2 regions of the Lysinibacillus zambalensis genome follow, and region 2 is predicted to be linked to the other one. Evidence: riboswitches for the same ligand, from Rfam matches in the RefSeq annotation. Region 2 holds a riboswitch; the other holds the start of a gene.
What was found. Region 2 has a riboswitch for cobalamin ahead of ABNX05_RS08715 (hypothetical protein). Riboswitches for the same ligand answer to the same signal wherever they lie in the genome.
Positions count from the first base shown of each region.

Region 1: it holds a riboswitch for cobalamin, as region 2 does, so the genes downstream of both, ABNX05_RS16255 (ABC transporter substrate-binding protein) here and ABNX05_RS08715 (hypothetical protein) in region 2, are expected to answer to the same signal.

Region 1 covers NZ_JBEGDG010000012.1:91,915-96,357, reverse strand. The annotation lists gene ABNX05_RS16260 (acyl-CoA dehydrogenase family protein) at 1-1,023, shown strand, start outside; cobalamin riboswitch at 1,170-1,352, shown strand; gene ABNX05_RS16255 (ABC transporter substrate-binding protein) at 1,850-2,815, shown strand; gene ABNX05_RS16250 (FecCD family ABC transporter permease) at 2,812-3,813, shown strand; gene ABNX05_RS16245 (adenosylcobinamide amidohydrolase) at 3,810-4,443, shown strand, end outside.
Region 2 covers NZ_JBEGDG010000005.1:44,906-49,348, reverse strand. The annotation lists gene ABNX05_RS08725 (C40 family peptidase) at 1-1,059, shown strand, start outside; gene ABNX05_RS08720 (hypothetical protein) at 1,664-2,212, shown strand; cobalamin riboswitch at 2,463-2,652, shown strand; gene ABNX05_RS08715 (hypothetical protein) at 2,849-3,388, shown strand; gene ABNX05_RS08710 (ABC transporter substrate-binding protein) at 3,393-4,355, shown strand.

The DNA of each region.
Region 1 (4,443 bases), on a different contig from region 2:
GGAGTGACTATGGTATTGGCACGCATAGAAGGGGCTCGTGCAGGCTCAAAGGGTTTAACATTGTTTGCAGTTCCATGGAGAAATGATGATGGCACAGTTAATAACCTGCGCGTTCGGCGTTTAAAGGATAAACTTGGTGTTAGAGCAGTACCTTCTGGTGAGGTGGAATTTGATGGGGCGCTCGCATATGTTGTTGGTGATCTGAATAAAGGGATTTACTATATGTTGGAGGCGCTTAATTTATCAAGAATTTGCAATGCAGTTGCTTCTATCGGCATCATGCGTCGCGGCTATTTAGAGGCGAAGCACTATGTGACAAATCGCCATGCATTTGGTAAGCCTTTAACGCAATATCCTATGATCCAGGATACACTAGGGAAATTTGCTGCCAAGCTTCATGTAGAAGTTGCTACGGTTTTTGATCTTATTCAGCTATACGATAAAGTAACTAGTGGACAGGGGAATAAAGAGGACATCATTTTGAACCGCTTGTATATTGCAATCATGAAAAAAGAAACCGCTGAGCAAGCTGTACATTATGCGAGTGAAGCCATTGAATTACATGGCGGAAACGGCTATATTGAAGACTTTGTTACACCTCGGTTATTAAGAGATGCACAGGTCCTTACCGTATGGGAGGGGACTGCAAATATTTTAGCTTTAGAGCTCATTCGTTTAGTAGATAAGTTTCATGTGCACGAAATGTTTGTTCGTGTTATGGAGGAACGTCTAGAAAAACTGGCTGACAGTCCATTAGTTGAAATTGTAGTAGGGCAATTAGCAAAACTAGATTCAACTTGGCAAACATTTAGCCGTTTAGATGATGCAACAAAAACGTTTGAAGCAAAAAAGGTCGCAGAGCAAATGGCACATTTATATGAAAGTGTTGTAGCAGTTGAATGGGCACAAAGATTCGGCGGTAAATATGAGAAGCTAGCAGACATTTATTTAGAGAATACATGGGCATTACGAGAAATGGGTGCACCAATGAAAACGGTACAGTATTTTTCTGACATAGTTTAACTTTTTTCAGCGTCCAAACATCCGCTGAAATAGAGGAACCCAGTCTAAGCACGCCACGTCCTGTGGCAATTATGACGAGCATAATTGATTTGATGAAGAGTCGTCTCGAATGGAGGCGACTTCTTTGATTTTCATGTATAATACAATCAACTGAATATTATAAAGGTTCTTTACTTAAGTAAAGTGAAAAGGGAAATCGGTGTAATTCCGATGCGGTCCCGCCACTGTAAGTGTGAGTTTTTTCAATCTGCGCCACTGAAAATTTCGGGAAGGCTTGAAAAAGCGTATGAAGCACGAGCCAGGAGACCTGCCTTTATAGAAAACACGTTGTAGCCTACGAGGATAGGATGGTGGATTTTGTATATGTATATTGTGCAAATTTGACCCCCTCATTTTTTTTATGATGAGGGGTATTTGTTTTGTAAGCTGAATATCGATAAATTTGAAAAAGAGGGCGATACCCCCACAACGTTAGGTAATAAACTCAAAAAGTTGGGCGATAAGCCTAAAATGTTGGGTGATAACCCCATAATGTTGTGCGGAAATACGATGTGGTCGATAAATCCACAAAGTTGGGTGATAAACTTAAAAAGTTGGACGATAAGCCTAAAATGTTGGGTGATAACCCCATAATGTTGTGCGGAAACACACGATGTGGTCGATAAATCCACAAAGTTGGGTGATAAACTTAAAAAGTTGGACGATATCCCCACAACGTTGAGAGATAAACAACTCCACAACCTTAAACGATAAAACCTAAAATGTATCGATCAATCAGATAAACAAGTCGTTAACTTTATGCACAGATAGACTAAGGGGGATTCACATGAAGAAATTTTGGAAAATAGGATTATCAGCATTTTTAGCTGTTGGCTTGCTTGCAGCGTGCAACACAAAAGAGGCGACAAATGACAAGCCGTCATCTGCTGAGCAGCAAGAGACATCTAAAGTAGATCAAGCAACATTTCCAATGACGATAACAGATGCTGTTGGCAAAGATATTACGCTAGAAGCACCTCCTGAAAAAATAGTTTCTCTCATTCCAAGTAACACTGAAATTTTATTTGGTCTTGGCTTAAATGATGAAATAGTAGGTGTAACAGATAATGACGATTATCCAGCAGAGGCTACTAAAAAAGATAAGGTTGGCGGTGTAGATTATAATATTGAACAAATTATTGCGTTAACGCCAGATATCGTTTTTGCACATGCATCCGGTATGAGTTATTCAAAAGGAGCAATTGAACAGCTTGAGGCTGCCGGTGTGAAAGTATTTGTTGTAGCGGATGCAAAAAACTTTAATGAAACTTACACAACGATTGAACAGCTTGGTCGTGCAACGGGAAAACTAGAAGAGGCTAAAAAAATAGTCGCAAATATGAAGGATAAAATTGAAGAAGTTGAAACAAAACTTAAGGGTGTTGAGCCAAAGAAAGTCTTTTTAGAATCGTCTGATGAGCCACAGATTTATACAGCTGGTAAAGGTACATTTATGAATGAAATGCTAGAAATGATTCATGCCGAAAATGTGGCAGCAGATGTAAATGACTGGTATCCAATTGAAGCTGAACAAATTATTGCGAAAAATCCAGATGTCATTGTTGTGGCATATAATTATGTACCAAATATTTTAACGAAAATTCCACAACGTCCAGGCTTTGAGACAGTAACTGCCGTAAAAAATAAAGCTATTGTACAAGTGGATGAAAGTATGACAAGTCGTCAAGGTCCTCGATTAGCAGATGGTTTTGAGGAATTAGCAAAGGCCGTTTACCCAGAGGCGTTTAAATGAGTAAAACAATTGTAGCCTATGTAACAGCAATTACGCTTTTAATCATTAGCATCTGGTGTGGTGTAGCGATAGGCTCGGTTCATATTCCATTAGAAGTATTGTGGAATACGGCGGCCGATGAAACAGCTGCCAATATTTTATGGAAGATTCGTTTACCTCGAGTGATGCTAGCAGGGCTTGTAGGGGCATCACTTGCTATTGCAGGGGCAGCTTTTCAAGGCCTATTAAAAAATCCTTTGGCTGATCCTTATACGTTAGGTGTTTCCTCCGGTGCATCAGTTGGCGCAGTGATGACGATTTTCTTTAGTGTCTCAATACCTGTAATCGGTCATTTTACATTGCCAGTCTTTAGTATGATAGGGGCCATATTAACAATGTTTGCTGTTATGGGTTTTGCTAGAATAGTAGACCGTTCACTAAAAATGGAAACTCTTATTTTAACAGGGGTAATATTTAGTTCGTTTTTAGGTTCCTTGATTTCATTAATGATTGCATTATCTGGTGAGGAGCTACGCCAAGTAATCGGTTGGTTGCTCGGTTCAGTATCGATGCGTGGTTGGCCTTACGTTCAGATGATCATTCCGTTTGTCATTATTGGCTCTATTATGCTTTGGACACAAAGACGTGAGTTAAATGTTCTGTTATATGGTGAAGAACGTGCGAAGCATTTAGGTGTCAATGTTAAACGTAGTAAATATATTATTTTAGTAGGTGGATCCATGTTGACAGGAGCAGCGGTAGCTGTTTCTGGAACGATTGGCTTTGTTGGTTTAGTTGTTCCTCATATGACGAGAATGGTTTGGGGTTCAGATCATCGTCATTTATTGCCGTTATCATTTTTAAATGGGGCAACTTTGCTAATTATTTGTGATTTAATAGCAAGAACAATTATTATGCCAAGAGAGCTGCCGATTGGTGTCATTACTGCATTTATTGGGGCGCCCGTTTTTTCCTATATTTTTTATAAACAACGTAGAGGCAAGGGGGTACGGGCATGATTGTTGTTGAACATCTTTCCGGTGGTTATGAAGACGTACCGATCGTCCACGATATAAGTTTTTCCGTTGAAAAAGGTAAAATACTAGGGATTTTAGGGCCGAATGGTAGTGGGAAATCCACACTGTTAAAAGTAATAAGTGGCATACTACCAGCAACTGCAGGCACTGTATTAGTAGATGGTAAAAACAGTAGCTCTTACACTGCTCGTGCATTAGCAAAGAAGATGGCAGTGCTGCCACAATTACATGTTAATACATTTTCAAACAGTGTAAGGGAGGCTGTATCTCTTGGACGTTATCCACATCAAACAGGCTTCTTTTCAAGCTGGTCTGCTCGTGATGAACAAGCAGTGCAACATGCAATGCTGCAAACAGGTGTAAAACGCTATGAACAGACACCGATGGAATTTTTGTCGGGCGGTGAACAGCAAAGGGTTTTTGTCGCCCAAGCGCTTGCACAAACAGCGGAAATATTGCTGCTAGATGAGCCGACCAACCATCTAGATATTGCGCATCAACGTCAAATTTTAGATATGGTACGAAAGGAAGCAATAGAATGTGGTTTGACCGTTATTATGGTACTGCATGATATGAATTTAGCTTCTCTTTACTGTGATGAATTATTACTAA
Region 2 (4,443 bases):
ATAGATACAGAGGTTAAAAAGCTACACGAAGAGCTAAAAAACCTACAAAAAGAGATCGATGAAAAAGTAAAAGTATTTAACAAAGTACAGGCGGACATTAAAGAAGTTGATGCAAATATTGTAGACACTAAAAAACGTATTGAGCAACGTTCAGCGATTTTAAGTGACCGTATGGCTGCATATCAAGCTCAAGATAATACTGTAGGTATTTATTTAAACGCTGTTCTTGAATCAAAAAGTTTTGCAGATTTAATGGACCGTGTCGTAGCGGTAAAAACATTAATGGATGCTGACCAAGAATTAGTAGATCAACAAGAAGCAGATAAGGCTAGCTTAGAGAAACAAAAAACAACATTAGATGAAAAACAAAAAGAGCTTCAAAAGCAATTCCAAGAGCTTCAACAGAAGGAAAGCGAAATGGAAGTGAAAAAAGCTGAAAATGAAGCAAAATCTCTTGCATTAAAAGCACAAATTGCAACGAAACAAGAAGAAGAGCGTTTAGAAGCAGAACGTAAAGCAGCAGAGGAAGAGGCAGCTCGTTTACGTGCACTTCAAGCAGCTACTCCAGTTGTACAAGCAACAAACACTAGCACTAGCACTAGCACTAACGATAATAGCAATAGCAATAGCAATGCTAATAATAGTGGCAAAGCTAACAATGAAAAATCTTCACAAAATGTGGTTGTTGGTTCAGGAGCAGGCACTGCATCTTCAGGTGATGCTATTTCAGTTGCGAAACAATTCCTAGGTCGTAGCTATGTTTGGGGCGGTAGTAACCCATCGACAGGATTTGACTGTTCAGGTCTTGTACAATGGTCTTACAAACAAGCAGGCGTATCTTTACCACGTACAGCATCACAACAATATTTAGCAACACAACGTATTTCAGCAAGTGAAGCACGTGTAGGTGACCTAGTATTCTTCAGCTATGGTTCGGGTATAGCGCATGTAGGTATTTACTTAGGGAACAACACAATGATTGATGCTCAAAATAAAGGTGTTGTCATTGAATCACTTGATTGGTGGAATCAATATTTAGTAGGCTTCGGTCGTATTTAATAAGCCGTACTATTATATAGACGATTTAAATAGCGAAAAGGTTATCTTTGTAAAAGAAATTACAAAGATAACCTTTTTTTATTATTTGGCGGTACTGGAAATTATCAACTGTTTAAACTATAGTTAAGATTCTACGATTAAACCTATTAGGCAAACATATAATGTTATTCATTAATTTAGGCTCGACTACTCGGTCAATAATGAGTAAAATAACTTTTGTAATGAATAAATTTACATAGGTAGATATTTTTACAACTATAGCCCCAGTTATAAAAATGATAATACAGCCGAAAAAAGAATTAGCATCAATTTTTTGTTATTACGTATTTTGCTTGGACTCAATCGAAGGCTAATAAGTGAGATAACTCCAATGATAATCCTAACGAGTATTCCTCTATCTTCATATAGCTAAAAGAAAAGATTCTTGCATAATGAATGTCATTTCTGATAATTTTGAAATATACAATCGGGGATTTTGCTCTGAAATTACAATTATATGAGACTTTTATTTTGTAGTAGCAAAGTAACGCATGATGGTAAATGAGATAACACTTACAAGTACACTATTTTTTACGTTCTGAAACAATAAAGGTAGGGATGAATCATGGAAAAAGAGATTTTGCAACTTTTTAGTAATTTAACAGAGCGTGACCGTGATATTCAATACAAATCATACGAAGAATTAATGAAAATTATGCAGGAACCAGTTGATTGGACCTATTCAGTTTGGGAACAACTAGTTCAAACTCTTACATACAAAAATGGACATATACGTGCAAGTGCTGCACAATTTTTATGCGCACTGGCAGCAAAAAGTGATCCTGAAGAAAGAGTATTAGAGGACTTCTTAAAGATTTGGGCAGTAACGTATGATGAAGAAACAGTCACTGTGAGGCATACTTTACAGGCGATTTGGAAAATAGGCTTAGCGGGGCAGGTACAAAGAGATTTAGTCGTATCATATTTGGCTAAAAGATATCAAACATGCTTAGACGAAAAGCACCCGACATTAATACGCTATGATATTATTGTATCCTTTAAAAAGCTATTCGATGCAACAAATGACCCAAAACTACTAAAAATTGCACAGCGTTTAATTGAGGAAGAGAAAGATGTTAAATCCAAAAAGAAATATAAAAATGCCATCCGATAAAAGTTAATGACTATTTTTTGCAAATTCTTTCATTATGAGAAATAGTTTTCATAACGTATGAAAAAATTAAATGCTTTAATTTATGAGGCATAATAAATATTTGCACGAGCAGGATGAATACCCAATGGGGCAGTGAATATATCCGCGTGCATACGGTAATACCTGCATGATTTTTATCCATCGTTGTTTATTCTAAAATTCCACAGCTATTTTTTCCTATCAATCTATGATAAACTGCATAACAAGTGAATAATTCTTGCAGAATAAAGGTGCTAAACTATAGCATAATCGGGAATTCGGTGAAAAACCGGAGCTGTTTCCGCAACTGTAAGTACAGAAGTCGTAAAAATATACCACTGTCGAATTATCCGATGGGAAGGTTTTTTATGAACGTAGTGAGCTGTACAAGCCAGGAGACCGACCTTTGTTTGAACGTATAGATAACTCTTCGGAAGCTAGGAGAATATGCGGCAAATACATAGGCTATGTCGTATTTATGCGACACTATTTATGCTATTTTTCGTTGTTTCCTTAGGAGTGGGAACAACGTTTTTTTATGCGCTTATAATTCACCTGGTGTAAGCCGAGGTGTTATTAAGGTAAGAATTTTTTATGAAGGAAAGCGGGGATTTATATTTGAAAAAAGATGCACGTTATTCTTGTTATCCATTTATGCGTGAAAAGGCATCTACAGTAGATTTTGAAATTCGAACGGATAGCCTAACAACACATATTGGTGTAGCATTGGCGGCGGTTAAAAAAGAAACGGTAGAGGTAGTAGCAGAAGATTTACTAGCCATTTTGCCAATGGCTTACCATGTAAATGGCTCGGTTCGAGGTAAATTAGCTGTAACCGAAGATGATTTGACTCGGCTTAGTGATCGCTATGATTTCTATGTTAGTCATGTTAAAGAGGAAATACAAAACTTTGTATTACCTCAAGGAACAGATGCAGCTTCTGTATTACATTTATGTCGTAGTGAAGCGAAAAAATCATACCGTGTTTTGCACAAAGTATCTGAAGAACGCGAAGTACCAGCTATTCTCTTTGATTATTTAGGATTGCTAGCCAATGTATTTTTTGTAATGGCTGTCTATATGAATCAGCATGCTGGTATTGCTGAAATACCGTTTATTAGTAAGTCATACCCGATGAAAAAGAAAAAGGAGAGTTAAAGAAATGAAGAAAATGTTTAAGCTACAATGGCTTTCTGTGTTGATGTTGGCACTTGTATTAGTTGGCTGTGGCACGAAAGAAGATACAAATAAAGATGCTGTTTCTAAAGAAGATCAACAAGTTGAGAAAACTACTAGCTATAAAGTTAAGGATGACCGTGGTGTAGAAGTTGAGTTTAATGCAGTACCTAAAACTATTGTTTCATTACAACCGAGTAATACAGAAATTTTATTTGAGCTAGGCGTTGGCGATAAAATCGTAGGTGCAACAGAGTATGATACGTATCCAGAAGAAGCGCAAAAAATTGAGCGTGTTTCTACTTCTACAATATTCAATAGCGAGCGTATTTTAGCGTTAAAGCCAGACGTAGTTATTGCCTACACAACTGGAGGCGATGAAGAAAATTTAAATGCCTTAAAAGGTCTCGAAGATGCGGGGATTAAAGTGTTTGCCATTCAGTCAGCTAAATCATTTGATGATGTTTATGGGGATATCGAACAAGTTGCAATGGTTATGGGCATCAAAGATAAAGGCGAAAAGTTAAATGAAGATATTAAAGCTAAAATTGCAGATGTCCAAGCGAAAGTTAAAGATGTGAAAGAACCAAAAAATATCTATTTAGAAATTAGTCCAAAGCCAGATATCTATACAGCTGGTTCTGGTACATTCCAACAAGAGATTTTAAATGCTGCAAACGTTAACAACGTTTTTGCTGACCTTGAAAGCTGGGCAAAGGTATCTGAGGAAGATATCATTGCGAAAAACCCAGCTGTTATTTTAACAACAGTAGAAATGAAAAACACAACGGAAGAAATTCTTTCACGTGATGGATGGAATTCAATCACGGCCATTCAAAATAAAGCGGTTTATTATATAGATACTGATACTTCAAGTCGTCCAGGTCCGCGTATTGGCGAAGCTGTTGAGTTAATCGCAAAAGCAGTATACCCTGAGTTATTTAAATAATTGATATTGAAAAATAGTGTTTTGAGCTGTCCTTTATCAAGGGCAGCTTTTTTTGATGGATAAAAAGGATAACTGCTCTGCTTGGGTG